2 regions of the Bradyrhizobium sp. AZCC 1678 genome follow, and region 2 is predicted to be linked to the other one. Evidence: riboswitches for the same ligand, from Rfam matches in the RefSeq annotation. Region 2 holds a riboswitch; the other holds the start of a gene.

Region 1 (4,710 bases), 6.4 Mb from region 2:
CGGCCAGGCCAGCCAGAGCAGCGTGCGCAGGATCGGGCCGTCAAGCAACGCATTCTTCACGGGCGCTTCAGGCGGCGGAAGCAGGCGTTCCTTCTCGTCGACAGGAATTTCGGCAACGCCGATATCGGACATTTCTGCTCCCCGCGCGCGGACTTGGGTAGCCGCGGCGCGGCTTTCCTAGCATGGCAGGGGATGATTCCGCGTGCGAAAGGCGCAATGGGGGCCTGCGCGATTGCAGGCGAGGCGTCGCCGGCAGCCCATTTCACGCGAAATTCATGCCGGACCACGCGAACGTTCCGGCGGGGACCGCATTGTACGATCAACCTGCCGAGGAACCCGCCATGCGTAACAACCTCCTTCTCCAGGCAGTATGCATCGGCGCGCTGGCGCTGCCGCTGGCCGCCTGTAACGACCCCAAGGACACCGCAACCGTGGCGCAGAGCTATGGTCCTTCGCCCAACCTGCCACCGCCGGAACATTCGTGGATCCCGACGGTCGATATCGCGTCCGTCAACCGCTGGCCCGACGGCGCCAAGCCGATCGCCGCCAACGGGATGGCGGTCAGTGCTTTCGCGACCGGGCTCGATCATCCCCGCACGGTCTATGTGCTGCCGAACGGCGACGTGCTGGTCGCCGAGAGCAACGCGCCGCCGAAGCAGAGCGGCATGAGCATCAAGGGCTTCATCTACGGGTTGGCACAGAGCCGGGCGGGCGCAGGGGTTCCGAGCGCCAACCGCATCACACTGCTGCGCGATGCCGATGGCGATGGCGTTGCCGAAACGAGAAGCACATTCCTCAGCGGGCTGAATTCGCCGTTCGGCATGGTGCTGGTCGGCGAAGATTTCTATGTCGCCAATGCCGATGCGATCGTGAAATTTCCTTACTCGACCGGAGACACCAAAATCAGCGCACCCGGCGTCAAGCTGGCGGACTTGCCTGCGGGCACGCTCAATCACCACTGGACCAAGGATCTTACGGCAAGCCCGGATGGCACGAAGCTCTATGCGACCGTCGGCTCCAACAGCAACATTGGCGAGAACGGCATGGACGCCGAGAAGGACCGTGCCGCGGTGCTGGAAGTCGATCGCGCCAGCGGCCAATGGCGGGTGTTCGCCTCGGGCTTACGCAATCCGAACGGCCCGGCCTGGAATCCGAAGACCGGCGAGCTCTGGGTCGTCGTCAACGAGCGCGACGAACTCGGCAACGATCTCGTTCCCGATTACATGACCTCGGTGAAATCAGGCGCGTTCTATGGCTGGCCGTACAGCTATTATGGCGATCACGTCGACACGCGCGTCGAGCCGCAACGGCCCGACCTGGTGCAGAAGGCGATGACCCCGGACTATGCGCTCGGCGCGCATACGGCCTCGCTTGGGCTCGCCTTCAACACCGGCAATCTGTTTCCGCCCGAGATGGAAGGCGGCGCCTTCATCGGCCAGCACGGTTCGTGGAATCGCAAGCCTCGCGCCGGCTACAAGGTGATCTTCGTTCCGTTCAAGGACGGCAAGCCTTCGGGGGCGCCGCAGGACGTGCTGACCGGTTTCCTCAACGACAAGGGCGAAGCGCAGGGCCGCCCCGTCGGCGTGCGGCTCGACAAGCAGGGCGCGCTGTTGGTCGCCGACGACGTCGGCAACACGATCTGGCGCGTAACGCCGGCGGCTAAGTCAGCATCGCGGTAGATGCACCGTCATTGCGAGCGAAGCGAAGCAATCCATTCCTCAGCTTGCGGCGCGATGGATTGCTTCGCTTCGCTCGCAATGACGAGTCACACCCGGAAATGCTTGCTTAGCTTCAACCCCTGCGCCTGGTAGTTTGAGCCGATGCGCTGGCCGTACAAGGAGTGGGGCCGCGACAGCATTTTCTCATAGACCAGGCGGCCGACGATCTGGCCGTGCTCGAGGATGAACGGCACCTCGCGCGAGCGCACTTCGAGCACGGCGCGCGCGCCCTGCCCGCCGGCGCCGGCATAGCCGAAGCCGGGATCGAAAAATCCCGCGTAGTGCACGCGGAATTCGCCGACCAAGGGATCGAACGGCACCATCTCGGCGGCGTAATCCGGCGGCACCTGCACGGCTTCCTTCGAGGCTAGGATGTAGAATTCGCCGGGATCGAGGATGAGGCTGCCGTCCGGGCGGGCCGGGATCGGCTCCCAGAACTCATCGACGGCATAGCCGCCACGGCGGTCGATATCGACCACGCCGGTGTGGCGCTTGGCGCGGTAGCCGACGAAGCCTGATGTGTTTTCGCCGGAGAGATCGACTGACAGCGCCACGCCATTGGCCAAATCTGCGTCGTCGATATCGACCAGCCGCTCGGCGCCGTGCAGTGCGTCGAGTTCGTCGGCGTTGAGAATGGCATCTCCAGTGCGGAAGCGCACCTGGCTGAGCCGCGAGCCCTCGCGCAGCAGAACGGGAAACGTCTTCGGGCTGATCTCGGCATAGAGCGGGCCGTGATAGCCCGCGCCGATCATGTCGAAGCGGCGGGTGCCGTCGGCGATCACGCGCGTGAAGACGTCGAGCCGCCCGGTGGAGCTCTTTGGATTGGCGGCGGCCACGATTGACGGCGGCAGCGCGAGGCTCTCCAGCAGCGGCACGATGTAGACGCAGTTGGTCTCCAGCACCGCGCCGTCGGAGAGGTCGATTTCGTGCAGCTTCAACTCGTCGATGCGCTCGGCAACCGTGGCGCCGGGACCGGGCAGGAAGCTCGCGCGCACCCGGTAGGCGATGTTACCCAGCCGCAGATCGAGGCTTGCCGGCTGGATCTGGCTTTCGACAAAGGGATATTCCGGCAGGATCAGGCCCGCATCCGCCATCGCCGCGATCATGCGGTCGGGCAGAATTCCGTTGGCGTCGGGCGGAAGCGTGAACGGCACGGCGCGATCCTCAATACGGCCCAAATGTCATCCCAACCTCGTAAATATGGGCTTTTAGGGGTTATCCGATGGCCGCCTTGACGGGAAGGGCGCGAGGTAATATCAGCATGACTTATCCCGTGGTGATTTGAGCCGGCCGGCTTGCAGCCACGTTAAATAAATCGCTAAACAGGCCGGGGACACGTGTGATCCCGGCCTGTGGAAATTTTTCCAGGCCGGTTTTTTGTGACCATTTTCAAGGATGGTCACGACGGAGGTCACATGTCTGAGACTGGTTCTACCAAGCGCTATCGTCCCGAAACCCGCCTTGTCCATGGCGGCACGCTGCGCTCGCAATTCGGCGAGACGTCGGAGGCGTTGTTCCTCACCCAAGGCTACGTCTACGACAGCGCGGAGCAATGCGAGGCCCGATTCAAGGGCCAGGAGCCAGGCTTTATCTATTCGCGCTATTCCAATCCGACGATTGATATGTTCGAGCGCCGCATGATCGAACTCGAGGGTGCGGAAGCCGCGCGCTCGACCGCGACCGGCATGGCCGCGGTAACGACCGCGATCCTCGCACCGCTCCGGGCCGGCGACCACGTGGTTGCTTCGAGAGCTCTGTTCGGCTCGTGCCTTTACGTGGTGCAGGACCTCCTGCCGCGCTACGGCATCGAGACGACGCTGGTCGACGGTCTTGATCTCGACCAGTGGCAGCGCGCATTGCGGCCGAACACCAAGTCCTTCTTCCTGGAGAGCCCGACCAATCCGACGCTCGACGTGCTCGACATCCCGGCGATTGCCGAGATCGCGCACAGTGGCGGCGCACGGCTGATCGTCGATAACGTCTTCGCCACGCCGATCTGGCAGAGCCCGCTTTCGCTTGGCGCCGACGTCGTGGTCTACTCCGCGACCAAGCATATCGACGGCCAGGGCCGCTGCCTGGGCGGCATCATCCTGTCGTCGGAAGCTTTCATCGCCGAGCACATCCACAACTTCATGCGCCAGACCGGGCCATCGCTCTCGCCGTTCAACGCCTGGGCCCTGCTCAAGGGCCTGGAGACGCTTGGCGTGCGCGTGCGCGCGCAGACCGAGACGGCAGGCAAGGTCGCCGACGCGCTGGCGTCGCACCCGAAGATTTCGCGGCTGATCTATCCCGGCCGCGCCGATCACCCGCAGGCCGAGCTGGTGAAGAAGCAGATGCGCGCCGGCTCGACGCTGGTCGGCTTCGAGGTCAAGGGCGGCAAGCAGGCCGCATTCCGCTGCCTCAACGCGCTGCGGATCGCGCGCATCTCCAACAATCTCGGCGACTCCAAGAGCCTCGTCACCCATCCCGCGACGACGACGCATCAACGGCTGACGCCGGAGGCGCGCACGGAGCTCGGCATCAGCGAAGGCTTCATTCGTTTCTCGGCCGGGCTTGAGCATGCCGATGATCTGATCGAGGATTTTGCGGCGGCGCTGGAGAAGGCGTGATCGGACGATGGTAGGGTGGGCAAAGCGAAGCGTGCCCACCATCTCACATCGTGCATTCGGCTAGAATGGTGGGCACGACGCTAGCGCGCCTTTGCCCACCCTACGAACTCTGAGCGCGCCTCGGCAGCATCTCACATCGGCCTATACGCCCGCACGTCCGCGGGCACGTTGACGCCGAGCTTGATCTGGCCGACCGACTTGATGATGTCGTCGCCGAGCAGTTGGGCGAAGCAGGCGTAGCCCCAGTCGCTCATGTGCAGGCCGTCGGCGATCACGAAGTTCTCGATCGGGATCGCTTGCTTTTCGTGCCAGTCTTTCATGACAGCGAAGCGCGGAAACAAGCCGACCTTGCGAAGCTCGGCGGTCTTGTTCAGCAGCGTCAT
Region 2 (4,710 bases):
CATCGCCGTGGCTGAGATAGGTGTGCGCCAGCAGGTTGAGGATTTCGTCCGAGCCGGCACCGCAGATGATGCGGTTGGGATCGAGCCCATAGGCGCGGCCGATCGCCTCGCGCAGTACCCGCGAGGTGCCTTCCGGATAGTCCTCCAGATGCGCCGCCGCGGCCTTATAGACTTCGATCGCCTTCGGCGACGGCCCGAACGGGGTCTCGTTGGCGGACAGCTTGAACACCTTGCGGCCCGGCTCCGGCACCGGCGTCTTGCCGGGCGTGTAGGGCGCAATATCAAGAATGCCGGGATTCGGCACGGGGCGGTTCATCTTCTGGCTCCGGATATTCAGGACGGCTTAAGACTTGGCTGCCCCGTTCGGGGGCACCGTATAGCGCGTTGCGTGGCTGCCGACGAGGGCCGACGAGCGCACCGAAGCGCCGGCCTGGATCAGGGCTTTCTTGATCTTCTCGAAGCCGGCGCCGGCGTCGGATACCAAAAGCGCTGCGCCGTCGAAGGCGGTGTCGGGCACGGCGACGATTTCGGCGAGCGGCGCCACGGCGCGCGCGATATCGGCGTTCCAGCCGGAGACGCGGACGCTCCACATCTGGACCTCGGTCACCATGGCATCGTCGGCGACCCGCGAGATCACGAAGACGGGGAGCGCCGCCGGATGGTCGGCGCGTTCGAGGAACGGCAGCCGCGCGATGATTTTTGGCGCGCCGTCTGCTTCCAGCGCGATCCACCACGGCGTGCGGCTCGAGATTGCCGAGACCAGCGCCAGGTCGCCCTTCGATTTCGCCACCGCTTCCACCGCGGCCTGCGCGCTGAAATGGCCGACATAAGGCACGACGAAGCCGAAATGAAACCGCGCCGAATCCCGCATCGCGGGCTCGCCGACCGAGACGTCCGCATGCACCGCGAACGGCGCCTGGACATAGGTGAAGGTCGAGATGATGACGCGCCAGATGCTCTCGATGGTGTCGAGCGGCAGGATGCCGCGATGACGCTGCACCAGTTGCCGCATCATGCTGGCCTCGCGCGCGGGCCGGAACGCGGAGCCGACTTCCTGGGTCTGCTTCACCTGGATCAGCCGGTCGATGATGTCGCCGCGCGCCATCAGCAGGCGATGGACCTGCTCGTCGATCGCATCGATTTCCTTGCGCAATTCCTGCAGCGAGGGCGGGGCCGGGGGTGCCTTGGACGGTGCCTTGGACATCTTCGAAAAACCTTGGTGCCGAACAGCCCGATGCGCCGGCAGACAGTCGCATTGATTAGGAAAGACGGGCGCTGAAAGCAAAGAGAAACGTCACGGGCCAGCCCTGCACGATCGGGTTAACCATGCCGTCCGGCCCCCGCCTGCCTTGACGAAATGCCTGGGCGGGACTAGCTTTGTTCCATTCCGTGGTCATTTGAGCCGGCCGGCTTGCAGCCACGTTAAACAACTCGCTAAACAGGCCGGGGACAGAGTTGATCCCGGCCGAACCTTTGTTCAGGCCGGGTTTTTTATGGCCTGATTCTGTCTGTAGAGCCTCCGTAAGGAGGTCGGTGCCGAAATGACAAACGTGCATTCGATATCTAGTCCCTCGATCCTCAACGAGGATCGCGCCCATGAGGCCGATCATCCGACCTCGCCGGTGGCGACGTTCGGCATGGATCAGCCCTTGAGGCTCGATTGCGGCATCGATCTCGCGCCGTTCCAGATCGCCTATCAGACCTATGGCGAACTGAACGCCGATCGCTCCAACGCCATTCTGATCTGCCACGCGCTGACGCTGGATCAGCACGTCGCCAATTTGCATCCCCTGACGGGCAAGGCCGGCTGGTGGGAAATCATGGTCGGTCCCGGCCGTCCGCTCGATACCGACCGATACTTCATCATCTGTTCGAATGTGATCGGCGGCTGTATGGGATCGACCGGTCCGGCCTCGACCGATCCGGCCACCGGCAAGGCCTGGGGGCTGGATTTTCCTGTGATCACCATCCCCGACATGGTCCGAGCGCAGGCCATGCTGCTCGACCGGCTGGGGATCGAAACCTTGTTTTGCGTGATCGGCGGATCGATGGGCGGCATGCAGGTGCTGCAATGGACCGCCGCCTATCCGGAGCGCGTGTTCTCGGCGTTGCCGGTCGCCTGCTCGACACGCCACTCCGCACAGAACATCGCGTTTCATGAACTCGGCCGACAGGCCGTGATGGCTGATCCGGACTGGCACCATGGGCGCTATTTCGAACGCAGCACCCATCCGCATCGTGGATTGGCCGTGGCGCGGATGGCCGGGCACATCACCTATCTCTCCGACGCCGCGCTGCATCGCAAGTTCGGACGGCGGATGCAGGACCGCGAGTTGCCGACCTTCTCGTTCGACGCGGATTTCCAGGTCGAAAGCTATCTGCGCTATCAAGGCTCGTCCTTTGTCGAGCGTTTTGACGCCAACAGCTATCTCTATCTGACGCGGGCGATGGACTATTTCGATATCGCCGCCGACCACAGCGGCGTGCTGGCGCAGGCGTTTCTCGGCATCAAGACCCGCTTCTGCGTGGTGTCGTTCACCTCGGACTGGCTGTTCCCGACCTCGGAATCGCGGGCGCTAGTGCATGCGCTGAACGCTTCCAGCGCGCGGGTGTCGTTCGCCGAGATCGAGACCGATCGCGGCCATGACGCCTTCCTGCTCGATGTGCCGGAGTTCTTCGACATTTCCCGCGCCTTCCTGGAATCGGCCGGCAAGGCGCGTGGGCTCTCCAATGGTGCGGGTGGTTGATATGGCGGTTCAAGAACCGGCCCTGCCGCTCGGCGGCGTAGCGCCCGACCGCACCGGCAAGTATCGCACCGATCATCTCATGGTCGCCGAAATGATTCCGGCCGGCTCAAAAGTGCTTGACGTCGGCTGCGGCGATGGCGAGTTGCTGCAACTCCTGGAGAGCCGCGGCATCGACGGCCGCGGCATCGAACTGTCGCGCGAGGGCGTCAACCGCTGCGTCGCCAAGGGGCTCGCGGTGGTGCAGGGCGATGCCGACACCGACCTCGTCAATTATCCGGACGATGCCTTCGATTACGTGATCCTGTCGCAGACGCTGCAGGCGACGCGGCAGCCGAAGCCGGTGCTGGAGAATCTCCTGCGCATCGGCCGGCGCGCCATCGTCTCGTTCCCGAATTTCGGCTTCTGGAAGATGCGGCTGCAACTGCTCGTCGGCGGACACATGCCGCGCACCGAAAATCTCCCCGCCACCTGGTACGACACGCCGAACATCCATTTCTGCACCATCAAGGATTTCGTGCAGCTCTGCGACGAGATCAACGTCAAGATGGAGCGCGCGGTGGCGCTCGACCTCTACGGCCGCCCGGTGCCGCTGAACCTGCCCTGGTGGGTCTGGAACATGTTCGGCGAGCAGGGCGTGTTTTTGCTGAGCCGGGGTGGGGCGGGGAAGTGACCGCACTGCCGTCATTCCGAGTTCGATGCTGCGCATCGCCGCGGAATGACAGTCACGCCATTGACCGCGCATCCCGCACCGGCCATCTCCCGGCCTCGACCAGCGCGATGAACCGCTCCACCATCTCGTTGAACAGCGCCGGCTCTTCCAGATTGAGCACGTGGCCCGACTTCGGAAAGAACGAAAGCCCCGCCGCCGGCAGGTGCTGCTTCAGGAACAGGCTCGGCCCGATGCAATTGTCGTCCTCGTCGCCGCACAGGATCAGCGCCGGCGTCGGCACGCGCCGGATCGCATCGGTCATGGTGTAGATCGACGGCCGTCCGCCCTGAAAGCTGCGCATGGTGTTGGCCGAACCTTTGGCGTCATGCCGCGCCAGCGCGGCGTAGAAATCGGCATGGCCGCGCGGGTCTTTCAGCAAAAATGGAATCCGGCTCGGCGCCTCGCGCGTCACCTTGGCGACTTCCGCCGAGCCGATCGCCTCATACTGCTCGGCATTGGCCCGGCACTGCGCGCGGAAGGCATCGAGATGCTCGATGGCAGAGCCTGAGCCGACGGCGGCGAGCGTCATCGACAGCGCCCGGTCGGCTGCATTGAGGCCGACCTGCAGCGAGGAATAGGAGCCCATCGACAGGCCGACGAAATGCGCTTTGGCGATGCCGAGGTGATCGAGCACCGCGAGCGCATCGGTGTAGAAATGCTTGTAGGTGTAGACGGCGGCGTCAGGCGGCACGTCGGAGGGCGTATAGCCGCGCGCCGAATAGGCGATGCAGCGGTGGCCGCGCGAGAAGTAGCGCATCTGCGGCTCCCAGTTGGTGTGGTCGGCCGCGAACTCGTGCAGGAAGATGATCGGCGTCCCGCTTCCCGCCTCTTCGTAGTGCAGACGAACGCTGTCTTTGGCGACGGCATAGGGCATTTCGGATTCTTCTCCATTTTCTTGTTTTCACGCAACATCCTTGCGTGGCCGAGCAGCAAAATTGCAATTAATTCTCGCGGCCGCAATACGGCAATCTAGTTTCATTTTCGCCATCGAAAGATCGCGGAATCACCCCGGAATTGTTTCCGCAGCGCCACATGAAATCTTCGTCTCGTCACATCGCGACGCAAAACGCCGCCCGCGGTCGTTCGTGGACGAACGCAAAGGGGAAGGTGGGGGTGCTACAGAGGGCTTAGTATGCGTCAGTTGTTTGCGTTTCGCCGGTCGCTTCGTTTCATCGCGCTGGCACTATGTTCGGTTTCCATCGTTGCATTCGTCACTCCAGCTTCGGCACGGCCTCACCACGGCGCAGGGCGACA

What was found. Region 2 has a riboswitch for S-adenosylmethionine ahead of metX (homoserine O-acetyltransferase MetX). Riboswitches for the same ligand answer to the same signal wherever they lie in the genome.
Region 1: another riboswitch for S-adenosylmethionine. It lies ahead of V1294_RS06165 (O-succinylhomoserine sulfhydrylase); the one in region 2 lies ahead of metX (homoserine O-acetyltransferase MetX).

What each region holds. Positions count from the first base shown of each region.
Region 1 is NZ_JAZHSE010000001.1:1,308,719-1,313,428, reverse strand. It holds gene V1294_RS06180 (MATE family efflux transporter) at 1-132, opposite strand, end outside; gene V1294_RS06175 (PQQ-dependent sugar dehydrogenase) at 342-1,679, shown strand; gene V1294_RS06170 (2'-deoxycytidine 5'-triphosphate deaminase) at 1,766-2,872, opposite strand; SAM riboswitch at 2,982-3,061, shown strand; gene V1294_RS06165 (O-succinylhomoserine sulfhydrylase) at 3,134-4,327, shown strand; gene V1294_RS06160 (SGNH/GDSL hydrolase family protein) at 4,459-4,710, opposite strand, start outside.
Region 2 is NZ_JAZHSE010000001.1:7,725,791-7,730,500, reverse strand. It holds gene hisC (histidinol-phosphate transaminase) at 1-316, opposite strand, end outside; gene V1294_RS36830 (chorismate mutase) at 344-1,204, opposite strand; SAM riboswitch at 1,380-1,459, shown strand; gene metX (homoserine O-acetyltransferase MetX) at 1,542-2,747, shown strand; gene metW (methionine biosynthesis protein MetW) at 2,749-3,417, shown strand; gene V1294_RS36815 (alpha/beta fold hydrolase) at 3,470-4,330, opposite strand; gene V1294_RS36810 (TIGR02594 family protein) at 4,589-4,710, shown strand, end outside.